One region of the Cohnella yongneupensis genome, then DNA from elsewhere that is predicted to be linked to it. Evidence: riboswitches for the same ligand, from Rfam matches in the RefSeq annotation. Region 1 holds a riboswitch; the other holds the start of a gene.
The links. Region 1 has a riboswitch for cyclic di-GMP ahead of ACFPQ4_RS13410 (DUF342 domain-containing protein). Riboswitches for the same ligand answer to the same signal wherever they lie in the genome.

Region 1 (6,540 bases):
ACTGGTTCAAAGATGTCCATACTATACCGATCCACAATGATTTTTCCTTCAAACATTTTCTTCACAATAACTTTCTTAGCAGCTTTAAGGCTTGTCCATACCCCAGTCATCCCACCTACAAGCATTGCCGATATGGTATCTCCCGCCTCAAGTTTGGAACCCCGGCATACGGAATTGTCCAAAAAGAAAACAATGTTCCCCGCTGAATAGAGATCGCACTGGATCACTCCTTCTTTACGAATGAGAATGTCTCCATTCGACTTGAGGATTGATTTTTGCCCCTGATTGATGACAATTTGCACATTCGTTTCTTGACTTAATGCGACTCTCATATATGCTTCTTTCAGAATACGTAAGAAGTCTTCCATTCTTGGCGCAGTCATTATCTCAATCATTTTTGTTGGTTGCAGAAATAGTTCCAAGTAGTTGTTCAACTGTTGTAAATCATCTTTGTTGTAAGATCGAATACTAGAAATTACGCCTAACAATTCTTTAATAACGCTCTCAACTTGCTGATATTTGCTTTCCGTAATCAGTACTAAGACTTGTCCATAACGTACCTGCATATTTTTCTTGGCTAACTCATATAGCAATAGCTTCGTACTTTCCAGCATTTTTTCAAGTATTTCAATCAATTGTTTAGAACTGTTATAGAGCCGGTTGTAAAGCATTCCGAAATACCCTGAATACAAATTACTTCCTACTATGTTGCCTTTGACTGCGATACTGCCAGTCGCGGTCAATGTTGCATTGAAAACACTGCCAGCCACATAAATGTTTCCAAGTGACTCAATGATCATGTTGTCCGTGACATCGCCATACACGATCACATCACCAGCAAACACAATATTTCCTGTCTGCATATCAACGTTTCCTGGTACGATAAATGCCGTGTTGATATCAAAGTATTTGATCTGATTTCCAGTAACTTTAGGTCGACCTTCCTTTAGAGCAATGACGATGGAATCAGGCGTTACCTCGACAGTATCCTTTACTGCAATACGAATGTCCTTGACTGGTTCTGGAAGCAACACGTTTCCGAAAACGTCACACCCCGCCTGGCCTTCGACAGGAGGGGTCTTTTTGGCCATAACATCTCTGTTCTTGACGGAAGGAATGTTCATATGATTTTTATAGTCTATATAACCTCTGACCTCAGTGAATACGTTCTCGATATTTTTAGGGAAATATAGATCAAGTTGTGCATCTCGCCCTTGGACGGGGGCTTTACCCCTAGCAATGGTTACTGGTTGAAAAGAAGGTTGAAGTATTTCCGTTTGAATCGCTACAACATCAAGATTCATTTTTATCTTCATATTTTCAACTGCCGCAATAATATCTTGTAAACTCAACATTTCCAATACAATAGTTATATCTTCCTCAGCAGTCAAAGTCACTTTTAACGAAGGGGACTTCTCAGTTAATATCCAAGCATGTCTTTGTACCCGATTAATCGATAGATATGCTTCTATTTTGTCATCCGATATGGTTATCTCAAATAAAGGCTTTTCTTCAATTTCCCAGTTAATCACGCTTTCGGATGTAACCTTCGTCTCTTTAGAGACCTGTTTTCCATCCACCATTAACTTGACTGGTTGCGTTGCGTTAATAACCGGATACTTACCCCCATTGGAGGGGTTTCCAACAATAATCTTAGCTTGTTCAACCTTAATAGACCCATCAGTGACCACAGTATTTGCGTCTGCTGCTTGAGTAGTAGCTGAGAATGATCCAGCCTCTTCACGCACCTCAGAACTGGGAGCTTCGTCAAGTTTTTTCAACAAATTAATGATTTCTTGTTCACTGATATGTCCTGACATGGGAACACCTCACTACTAGTCAATTAGAATCTGGATTTTCGAATTTTCAATTATTGTACGGGTCTTGTGTAAGAGAAAATAAAAAAACATCCAAAGAAGTGATGTTTTAGATACGTTCACCTCACTTTCGGCAACTTGGCGACCGTAGAATCAACTTCCTTAGGCCCATAGTTTTGCGTCCCTATTTTTCAATAGGTTTGCCATTTCGATATGAGAAATATGGAGTTCATGTCATTTTTCAACAATTATCCGCATGACTGAACTTAATGCGACAATGCCCATAATAGTTAGTGTCATTTTGTATCGTTAGTACTAGTTGCGATTCAATATTACTACAAAGTTTTGCCAAAATAAACCCTTATTGTAGAGTATATTATGTGGAAATTTCCGACATTATGAATCATAATAAAAAATTTGGGGGGGTGTGATTTTGACTTTAGAATTATCTTTCGCCAAAATTCTTAAGTCCTTGAGAGTTAACCAAAAAATGTCCCAAGAGGAGCTTGCCTTTAAGAGTAACCTTGACCGGACATACATTTCAATGTTGGAAAGAGGCATTTGCCAACCGACCCTTAATACGATATTTTCATTGTCAAAGGCTCTTAACACTATGCCTTCAGAGATGTTCAAGCTTGTAGAAAATGAATATGAACTAGAATAACGGAGAGGACTGGCTATTCTGCTTAACTGATTCACAAATTGAATATCAGAGTCCAACATTAATCGAAGAATCCAAAATAAAGATCGCATTGATAAGGAATATCCAATATCAAAACGATCTTTTATCAAGTTGCCTCCTGACAGATTATAGTAACTCTCTCGATAACTGAACCCCATCCTTTAGTCAGCAATGTATAGCCACTGTTCTAGGAGAGTATTGCGAAAATTGATGATCTCTTCCATCTCAAGATATAATTCATAATGGGCTTGTGATAACTCACTTTTTAGTAAATTCTCAATCTCCCGCTGCATCCCACTATTAAATATTGATTCAAATTATGCTTAACCGTCTCTTCTACTATAAGTTGGAGAGTCGGTTATTCATATCAATCTTATCCCCTATGATAGAATAGAGATACGACCAAATCCTCTTATTTCTGGAGACAGTATGAGTAATGACCTGGAGCAACAATTATTTAAGGCTTTGAAAGAAATAGAAGCTCTTAAACAGGAGAATCGTTCCCTAAAGCTCCAACTTTCCAATTATACAAATCTAGAGGAAACGATACCTCCGACGCAATCTTTATCTAAAAATAGCCTTATTCCGTTCTCTATTTCGTGGGAGAGAGGATGTCTATCCCGTTCGATGGACGAACAAAGCCGGAAAATCCGGGTATTCACCAGCTTGTCAGAATGAGTGGACGGTTGTTTGCAAAAAGCTGCAAATCAAATGCTCGGAATGTGTACATCAAGCATTTGAATCTATTTCAAATGAAATTATCTCCCGGCATCTCGATGCTAAGAAAAATCGAACCATAGGTTTATATCCTATGCTTCAAGATGAGACTTGTTGGTTTCTTGCCATGGATTTCGATAAGCACAATTGGCAGCAAGATGCTGTTGCTGTATTGGAAACCTGCAAGGAATGGCAGATTCCGAGTGCACTTGAGCGGTCTCGTTCGGGAAATGGCGGGCATGTTTGGTTCTTCTTCAATCAACCGATTGAGGCCGAAATCGCAAGGAAATTGGGATGCGCCATATTAACAAAGACGATGGAACGCCGGTACCAGATTTCATTAGATTCATATGATAGATTGTTTCCGAACCAAGATACGCTGCCAAAAGGCGGCTTTGGAAACTTGATTGCGCTTCCTCTTCAGGGAGTCCCTCGCAAGGAAGGAAATAGTGTATTCGTAGACGAGACTTTCCAGCCATATGAGGATCTGTGGAGTTATCTAGCCGGAATGGAGAAGCTTCCGATAGATCGAGTTCAGCATTTAGTTTATGAAATGACAAAAGAAGGTTCTTTGCTCAGCACCGGTGCTTGGAACGAAACTGACGAGCAGGATCTGCCCTGGACAAAAACGGGGGCTAGTAAACATTCCGCTTTAATTTCGGGTGCGTTGCCGTCACAAGTAAACGTCGTCCATTCCAATATGATCTATATCGAAAAAAAAGGATCTGCCATCTGCCTTCATCAAGCAGCTTCAAAATTTGGCTACGTTTCAGAATCCGGATTTTTATAAGGCGCAAGCCATGAGGCTTCCCACGTATGGTAAGCCGAGGGTTATCGGTTGCTACGAGGATTATACAAAGTATATCGCCTTACCGAGAGGCTGTTTCGAAATAATGATGGACTTGATGAACGCCCATCGAATTGAGGTAATTATTACAGATGAACGTAACTGCGGAAATGCAATCGATGCTGCCTTCACCGGGACGCTTTCCATGCTGCAAGACGGCGTGGCGCGGTCTATGTTGGCACATAACACTGGAATACTTTCGGCAACCGCTGCCTTTGGGAAAACCGTACCACCTCTACTACAAGCGTAGAGTAGTTATAGAATGGTAATTCAGTAGTTCGGATGTAAAATTAATCATTGAATTTTACATATAAATAAAATAGATTATAGAAAAAATCATTAATTCAATGGTTTAAATCCATGAGGTGAAAGAATTGCGTAAAGTGATAGTAGGAAAGATAGTTATGGTGATGTTAGTTTTATTAAGTGTTGCTTGTTCGAATGAGAATGCGCCATCAAAAAATGGAAACAAGAGTCGTGGATTAGCTAGTGAGTTTAATGTTTATGGTATCGTTGTAGGGGCTTCTTCTGATGAACTCGTAAACAAATTAGGTGCTCCCCTTAAAAAGAAGTTAGTGAACCGAATGGGCAGTGAATATTTTGATTACATATACGAAAGCCTACAATTTGCTGTGATAGATGGGAAGGTTGCAATGGTAGGCTCTAAAGATGTAGAACTGAAGACCAATCAAGATGTGGGGGTAGGGAGTTCTGTAGAGCAAGTATCCGAGAAGTATTCTTCATATGGTAAATATGAAGATGAAGAGCACTACAGAGGGGTTGTCGTATATTTTGATTCAGAAGGTGCAATGTTCGTTGAATTTAATAACGACAAAGTATCAAAAGTAGCTGCGGCTAACATGAGATTTATTGAGGATTACTTCGAAGTTACCCAGGGCCAGCTTCGGTCGATATCTGCGTATTCGAAATATTCCGATGAAGATATTGAAGCTTTAGCACAAGATACAAAATCATTATCTAATAAGGATTTGGCTATCATAGATGATTCGTCCAGTAAGCAAATTAACATTGGTATGGAAAAGAGTAAGGTTGAAGAGATTCTAGGTCGGCCAGAGGAAGAAACTGAGTTTGGAACTAAGTATAATGGGGTCAGCATAATGTATGATGAGAATAACATCGTAGCAGCTATAACCACCCCATGGGATGATAACAGAGCTAAACGATTTCGAACAATTAGAGGAATAACGATTGGAAGTAGTGAATATGAGGTTGCTGATAAGTACGGTGTTGAAAAGAATGACGACTCAGTAAGCGATAATGAATACGGGTATTACTTTTACGTTAAAATGAGTGGAAATCAGTTAAAACGAGTTGAACAACGGGATAGTTCAGAGAATGGCTTAACGATTGGTTTTGATATGGATTATGAGAGAAAGGTTGTGAAAGGACTTACAATTGGTTACACAAAATGCCTGGTATATTTCAATTGCAAAAACACAAGTGATGAAACAGACGAACAATCTATACTATCGACCGAAACAGCAGGTAATAAGGCGTCATCATCAGAATTTAGTCCGGCACCGGATTTCTCCTTAACGGATATCGATGGGAATAAAGTAACATTGAGTGATACAAACGGAAAGGTAAGGTTAGTACAGTTTTTCTTTTCTAATAATCCTGACTTAGGCCCGCCAACGACCTTTTTGCTATCTCAGGTGCAGCAAAAACTTATAGATAAAGGTCTATTTGGAACTGACACAGAGATTTTCTCCATTACGATTGACCCGAAGCGAGACACAGCTGGGGCACTTAAGAAGTATGCCGAACAATTTGATGCTGACCTAAGTGGCTGGAAGTTTCTGCGTGGGGAAGAAAGGGCGACGGCCGAGTTGGCCAACAATTTTGGGGTTTTAGTTATGAAGGATGAGGAAGGGAATTTTTCTCAAACAAACTTAATAGCATTAGTTGATAAGGAAGATAAAATTAGAGAGTGGATAAACGCCAACGAATATATCGAGGGCGATAATAGAAAATCTGCTGATGATATCGTAACGGATATTGAGAATTTGCTTTAGTCCAATAGCGCGCAGCGCGGGCACGGAAAGAATTAAGGAGAGGCTAATGCGGCCCCTCCTTTTTAATTCAGTTTACCCTATCAATAGATACGGTGAACCCTATCATACTACCGTTTGGTAGCAACAATTTCCGCATAATCGCAAGGAAGCATAACCGACTCGTCGCCTGACTGGTTATATTTGTTTATGAGTTCAGTAAGGCCGCGAGCCATGGTTTCCTTACCATTAGAATCAAGTGATTGATAAGCCTTAAGCGTTGGGCCATAATAATTGAAAAATGTGTCCAGAAAATGCTCGGCCGATTGAAAACGGAACATCACGGTTCGACGTGTAAGCTGCAGCGATGAAATAACGTCAGAGAACAGTTCGCGCACATGTTCCTCCGATCCCCAAAGGACAACAGGCTTCAAACCTTGCGGCGGCGGCACAAGCTGGGATACA
Region 2 (6,540 bases), on a different contig from region 1:
TTAACGGCACTTCCGCAACGACTTACGCTCCTAACGCTTCCATCAAGAGAGCCGACTTCCTCTTGTTGCTCGTTCGCGCATTAGAGCTACGCGGCACGGATGAAGCGGCAACGATGTTCGACGATGTGAACGATTCGGACTACTATTACGACGCGGTTCGAATCGCTAAGCAACTCGGCATTATCCAAGGCACTGGCGACAACCTGTTCCTACCTGACAGCAAAATTTCTCGTCAGGATATGATGGTAATCGCAGCACGCGCAGCGAAAGCCGCCGGCAAAACATTGCCGGTTGCAGATTCGCTGGCAGCATTCAGCGACGCGGCATCCGTATCGCCGTACGCACGAGATAGCGTGAGCGCGCTCGTAGGCGCCGGCATCGTTCAAGGTACGAACGGCAAGCTCGAGCCGCAAGGCTTCCTCACTCGCGCTGAAGCTGCAGTCATTCTGAAAAGGCTTTGGAGCAAATAATTGACTCACGTATGTAAAGAAGGCATCCCTACATTTGTAGGGATGCCTTCTTGCCGTTGTTTAGCCGATTAGCCGATGATCGCGAACGTTTCGACGCCGGCCGGAATCGTCCGCGTACGGAACAACACGCCCGCCGGGCTGAACAGGCGAAGCGTATACGAGATCGTCGTTAACGTTCCGATATTATTAAACCGGGCAACGCCGAAGCGGTCGAAATCCGCGGTCGAGACAAGCGTGCCGCCTCTGGACAAACGAGCGAAAAAGCCGGTCGGACGATTCGGGATTTGCCGGAATCGGGCATGGGCGGCTTTGGACGTTTGACGGCCATGGAATCACTCCTTGTCGCTATTTGCTTCAATGTATGTGATTCAGCGACAAGCCACTACGGACAATCTCCTATCCGCCCATCCATTTATTCGTCCAAAAGCTTAAGCGCCCTCTCCCGCCAGTCGCCGTCGTCGAGGCGGACGATTTCTCGGAGCAACACGTCGGCTTCATCGCGTCTGTTCAAAATCAGCAGGCATCTGGCGGCATGAAAATTCGCGGCGATCGTGAGCGCGAATTGCCGGTCGTTCGCCGGATGCTTCATTGCGGCGACTTGCCGGGCGAGCTCGCGATAGCGCGCGTAGAACGCCGCCCCGGCGGCCGCGGCTTCGTTGGCCGCGTTAGCGTCGCCGGCTTCCTGGCGGAATGCCGCCAGGTTCGCCATCGCCGCGAGCGCGGCGGTCTGCCCTTCGCGGCTGAAACGATCCAGCCGCACCGCCTCGCGCAAGCTATCGCTTGCTTGCGCGACGTCTCCCAGCTCGGCATAAGCTATGCCGAGCTGCAAGTGCAGCGGCGCGGACTGCGGCTCATACCGCAGTCCCGCCGCCAGCAGGCTCGCCCGCTCCCGCAACGGCAGGAGCGGCGCGAGCCCCAGGCGAATCCCGGCATAGGCCGGATTCGCTTCAAGCGCCGCGCGCAGATGCGCGGCGCGTGCTTCCGGCGATGCCGCGATCGCGGCATTGCCGTACGCGGTGGCGGCGGCGTCCGATCGCGACGCCGCCCACAGCCCTGCCGCCGCGCCTGCGGCCAGCAGCGCGGGCAAGCATGCGCAGCCTAGGCGCCGAGTCCAGACGCCGGGGCTGCGCATCTTCCTTGGCACCAACACACCGGCTGTACTCCACGTATGGCTCGCATCTATCGAATGGCCCACAGCTCCCGCATCTCTCGCATTCCCCCTGCCACCCGCATGAACTTGAAACCATGCGATCAACAATAACCAGACGAACGCATAGGACCAATCGAAATCGATCAGCGCATGGACAAGCAATAAAGCAGCCGGCGCGATCGCCGCCTTCTCTTTGCGCCATAACGTTCGCACACCAAACCCGAACATGACGAGCATTAACGCCAAGCCAACGATGCCAGTGTCCAGTATCAACGATAGATAGCCGCTATGGACTTCGTTTCCGACGTAAGGCTCGCTCTGATACAAGCCAAGCATTTCGCGCCAGCTATCCCCGCCAAAACCCAACCACGGCCGATCCAAAAACATCCCCCACGCGTCCTTATAGAACAACCAGCGAGACGCAGCCGTCTGGAAATGGCCGGACAGCCGTTCGCCTTCCGAGCTTATCCAAAGCCAGCATAAAGCAGCGGCTCCGATCAGCGATGTCGCCCATGGAAGCCATCTCGGCAATGGTCCTTTGGCAGCCTTTCCTTCACCGGCTGTAAGCCTTCCGCGTACGCGTGCGAACGCTGCTCCGCCTAATAAACCGCATACCGTTACCCCGACCATTCCTGCACAGGATGGATGTGCTCCCCCGCCTTCCGCCGACGGCATCCAGTGCCACGCGAGAAGCGCCAGCAGCGTGGAGCCCGCGGCGGTCATGCTTACGGCAAGCACCCATTTGACCCGGCTGCCAGCCTTCGCGCTCCCGAATGCTATCGCAAGTCCGAGCACCAACGCGGCATACGCGCCTCGCGACTCGGTTAGCAGTAAGGCCCCGCCATAAAAAACGGCAGTCCAAGCGGCAAGCCGGCTTTGCCAACGCTTACTGTCAACGGCGGTCCAAGCTTGCAGCTGCATGAGCAGGAACGTCGCCAATAGGGCGCCGTACGCGTTCGGATATTGAAAGAAGCCCGCGAGCCGCGTTCCCGTAGCCGAAAGCTCGGGATCGTTGAACCTGAGCACGATTTCGGGATGCGCGTACGCGCCGAACCAGCCTAACCAACCGCTGACAAGCACGAATACACCCGTCGCTTGAATAGCCGCCTTGCCCCATTGACGGTTGCTTTCCTTGCGCCAGATCGCCGCCAGCAGCATTGCCCAGCACGCATAAGCTAACCAGCGAAGCGCGGCGTCCGTCGATCCTTGAACGGAAACCGGATTAGCCAGCAGCGTTAAGGCATATAGCGCGGATAAACTAAGCGGGAAAATCATCCCCGGCATAACGTCCAACGTTCTTCCCCTGATCGGTACGAACAAGGCCCACAATAACCCGCCGATGAATAGCATTCGCGCGAGACCGTAAAGATCGCTATCGAAAAATAACCCTGACCGATAAGCCGCCCAGCCGAGCGTAATAACGACGAACCCGAATCCAAGGGGCGCGGCTAGCCGCTGCAGTCCCCGTATTCCGTCCTCCAAACGCGACTTTCTCACGCTATCCCTCCGAGTAACCTTGCTCTCTAGTCTTAAGAATAGACGTTATTCCTCTAGGTTAAGGTGCGCAATCAATTAAAAAAAGGCCCGCTAGGGGCCTTTCGTTCCTTATTATAGCGATGCCAATCGACCGTTCGTCACTTAATGAACCGTTTTTTCTGAGATTCCCGGCGAAGCTCCGCATGCTTTTCCACTTGATGCCGCAAGATCATCGCCCTGAGCGGACGCATCATATCCGGCTCTATAACGTGCATTTTCGCCCCGAGAAGCACTTTGTCTTCCTGTCTCTCGCGACGAATGATTTCTAGCTCGCAGCTGAAGCCGAAGCCGATTTCCACAATCGCCTTAAGCTTCATGTTGCGGTTAATTTGAGTTGCATCCGGTCCCGAGAATCCGATACCGGAAAGGCTGATGTCATGAACCGTGAGCTCTAGCGGTTGTTCCAACCGAATTTCCTCGCCCGTCTCCGCTACGGCGCTAAACACTTGCGCGTTGCCGTTAATCGAGATGCGCGGATGCTCGCGTCTTTCCTTGAATCGCTTTTGCAAATTCGGCGGTTGGAGCAGCGCGATCGCGCCTTCGTATTTTGCGAATACGATGGACTGGATGGACTGCAATCCTGCTGGAGAATAAACGGTAATCTTAACCGTCTCGCCCAATTCGAATTGTTCGAAATCGTGCAATTCGACTTCGAACAGCTCGCCTTCGACGTGAGTCATTACGCCCGTCGTGACGACGTTCGCGCTCTCTACGACGGTCCGGCAGTGTAACAGTACGTTTAAGGGCAGAAGATCTCTATCATCCGCTGCTACCGGTTTCGAATTTTCAGCTTGAGACATCCGCTAACCACCTCTCCGATTCCGCAGAATCTCGTTTCGATCTAAAAAAAAGGCGGCCTCCGTAAGGGAAGCTGCCTGATATACCTAATAATCCCCGCGTACGGGACTCATCGGCAGCCAGGCTGTCATCGTTCTCGCGAACATTAGACCCTGTAGCTTTGCGTCCTTGCCTTTCAGCAAGTTTGCCATTATCGTAGCCACTTCTATCGCTTATATCTTGGAAATGATTGTAACACAATTGCGAGACCTAAGTAACTATTATTTCTAAAAAAACGCTATTTTTCGCGCTGGTATTAATAGGCAGTTACTACGCGATTTCGACCTTCGTTTTTGGCTTTGTACAGTGCCGCGTCCACCCGACTGAACAGATCTCGTAAGTACTCTTTCGGGTCTTCGATACTGACTTCTTCGCTATATTCGGAGACGACGCCCATGCTGATCGTCACTTGTACCTGCTCATCTCCAGCCATAACTATGTTCGAGCTTACCGCATGCATGATCCGGTCGGCCAAAAGCTCCGCCTGTTCGCGATTCGTATGCGGCAAATAGACCGTGAACTCTTCGCCGCCATATCTAGCCAATATATCCGTCCTGCGAAGCTTCGAGCGTACAATATCGGCGATGCTTCGGAGCACTTCGTCACCGACCAAATGCCCATGGCGATCGTTGATTTGCTTGAAGAAATCGATATCGAACAAAAATACCGAGAACGGGATTTGATAACGAACGTTGAGCAGTACTTCGTGCTCCATCTGCTGCAATAAATACCTTCGGTTATAGCATCCCGTAAGAACGTCCGTAATCGCCATCTGCTCCAGCTTCGTATTGACCCGGAACAGCTCCTCTTGAATCGTGATCAGCTCCAAGTTCCGCTCGTGCAGCGCCTCGTTCTTGCGGTTCATCTCATCGACTAGCTTGCGTAGCTCCGAAACGTCGTGGAACGTAATCATGCGTCCGAGCAACGACTTGCGCTCGTCCAATATCGGCGAAATTTGAATCGACACGTGCCTGCCGGCAGCGTCCTGGATCGCATATTCCATTTGAATTCTTTCGTATGGATGATGGTTATAGCGATACAGAAATTCGTATACTTCGCCTTGCGTTTGCATCGGCGACAGAAACTTGTCCATCTCGAACACTTCGCCTTTGGATGTCTGGACGAACGGAGATACGCCCCGATTGATTTCGAGCACTTTGCAGTTGTCGTCGATTACGATAATGCCCGTCGTCATATGTTCGATTAAATCCCGCTGCGCCATGCTGAGAAGATCGAGCATGCCGAAACGGTAAATCGCGATGACGAAGCACAAATCCGACAGCAAAATACCGGATGCCGTCAACCCCGGCACGACGGGCAACCAACGATCTAGAAGCACATTGACGAGCACGTCGAGCAAGCCGAAGCCCGTGAGCACGAACATCCCGATCAGCGCCAAAGCCAGCTGCTTGCGCTGATAGACCGCGGTCACAGCCTTCATCGCCTGGAACATATTCATGAGCGCGGTAAAGAAATAGGCGAACTGCACGAGGACTAACAACCAGAACATCGGTCCGTACATTCGTTCCAGATAGCTGCCGCTCACCGGCGACATGAAAATATGGTCCGGATTCCACATGGAAACGATAATGCATAAGATCGAAGGGGAAATGTAGAGCAACAACTTGCTAGGCTTCAACTGAGAGCCTCTTCCTGTCAGGAAAAACACGAAAACCAACCAGCCGGGTCCGAGCATGCCCATCGCGACGAAGGACATATTGATAAAGAAAAGCTGATACTCGGGAATATCCGTCATTCTGACGGAAAATTGGCCGAGCGGCCACATCATCATAATAAAATGGAAGGCCAAATATACTTTGTGCGTCGACGTAATACGATTAAACGCGATAACGCCGACGAATAGGCAAAACAAAAACGCGAATAAAATAAAGTCGGGCCTAATAAACGCCAAGGCATTCACTCTTCCATCAACCGTAATGTGAATACAAGCCCAATTTTACCATATCGCGCTATATTGCGACAGCGTAGATTCCAGTTTTAGCCATTAATTTATGCGAATTTTATCGTTTTTTCGGGACTTTTCGCCTTGTTGTATGGATCAATAGCCTTATTTATTTCAATAACTCTTCCATGAAAGGGGTTATTCCCAATAATTCTTTAAATGCTCTATATTCTTGAATCGATTCCGCGGAATCCGTTTTACGACCTTTGACCGCTCGGATGAGGATGTTTTTAGGCGTATGCTCCATGTCGATGAATTCAAGCAACTGGGTACGATACCCGGCGACTTCCAAGAGGTTCGCGCGGACGGCATCGGTAACGAGCGCGGCGAACCGCTCTTTGAGAATGCCGTGCTTCAAGAGCGGCTTCAGCAGCGGCTGAGACAACTGGCGGAACAACTCATGCTGGCAACAAGGCACGGATAAAATTACGCTCGCGTTCCAGCCGATCGCTTTAAGCAGCGCGGCATCGGTTGCAGTGTCGCAAGCATGAAGCGTCACGACCATGTCTACGCTGTCCAACCCTTCGTACTTCGAAATATCGCCCACGGAGAACGCAAGCTTGTCCCATTGAAGACGTTCGGCT

Region 2: another riboswitch for cyclic di-GMP. It lies ahead of ACFPQ4_RS15655 (PilZ domain-containing protein); the one in region 1 lies ahead of ACFPQ4_RS13410 (DUF342 domain-containing protein).

Annotation. Positions count from the first base shown of each region.
Region 1 covers NZ_JBHSNC010000042.1:21,808-28,347, forward strand. The annotation lists gene ACFPQ4_RS13405 (HD-GYP domain-containing protein) at 1-1, opposite strand, end outside; gene ACFPQ4_RS13410 (DUF342 domain-containing protein) at 1-1,820, opposite strand, end outside; cyclic di-GMP riboswitch class I at 1,947-2,032, opposite strand; gene ACFPQ4_RS13415 (helix-turn-helix domain-containing protein) at 2,308-2,481, shown strand; gene ACFPQ4_RS13420 (TOTE conflict system archaeo-eukaryotic primase domain-containing protein) at 3,074-4,006, shown strand; gene ACFPQ4_RS13425 (hypothetical protein) at 4,110-4,313, shown strand; gene ACFPQ4_RS13430 (SCO family protein) at 4,447-6,099, shown strand; gene ACFPQ4_RS13435 (class I SAM-dependent methyltransferase) at 6,207-6,540, opposite strand, start outside.
Region 2 covers NZ_JBHSNC010000048.1:25,949-32,488, forward strand. The annotation lists gene ACFPQ4_RS15640 (endo-1,4-beta-xylanase) at 1-470, shown strand, start outside; gene ACFPQ4_RS15645 (hypothetical protein) at 539-721, opposite strand; gene ACFPQ4_RS15650 (O-antigen ligase family protein) at 883-3,117, opposite strand; gene ACFPQ4_RS15655 (PilZ domain-containing protein) at 3,255-3,956, opposite strand; cyclic di-GMP riboswitch class I at 4,066-4,153, opposite strand; gene ACFPQ4_RS15660 (histidine kinase N-terminal 7TM domain-containing diguanylate cyclase) at 4,250-5,905, opposite strand; gene ACFPQ4_RS15665 (class I SAM-dependent methyltransferase) at 6,066-6,540, opposite strand, start outside.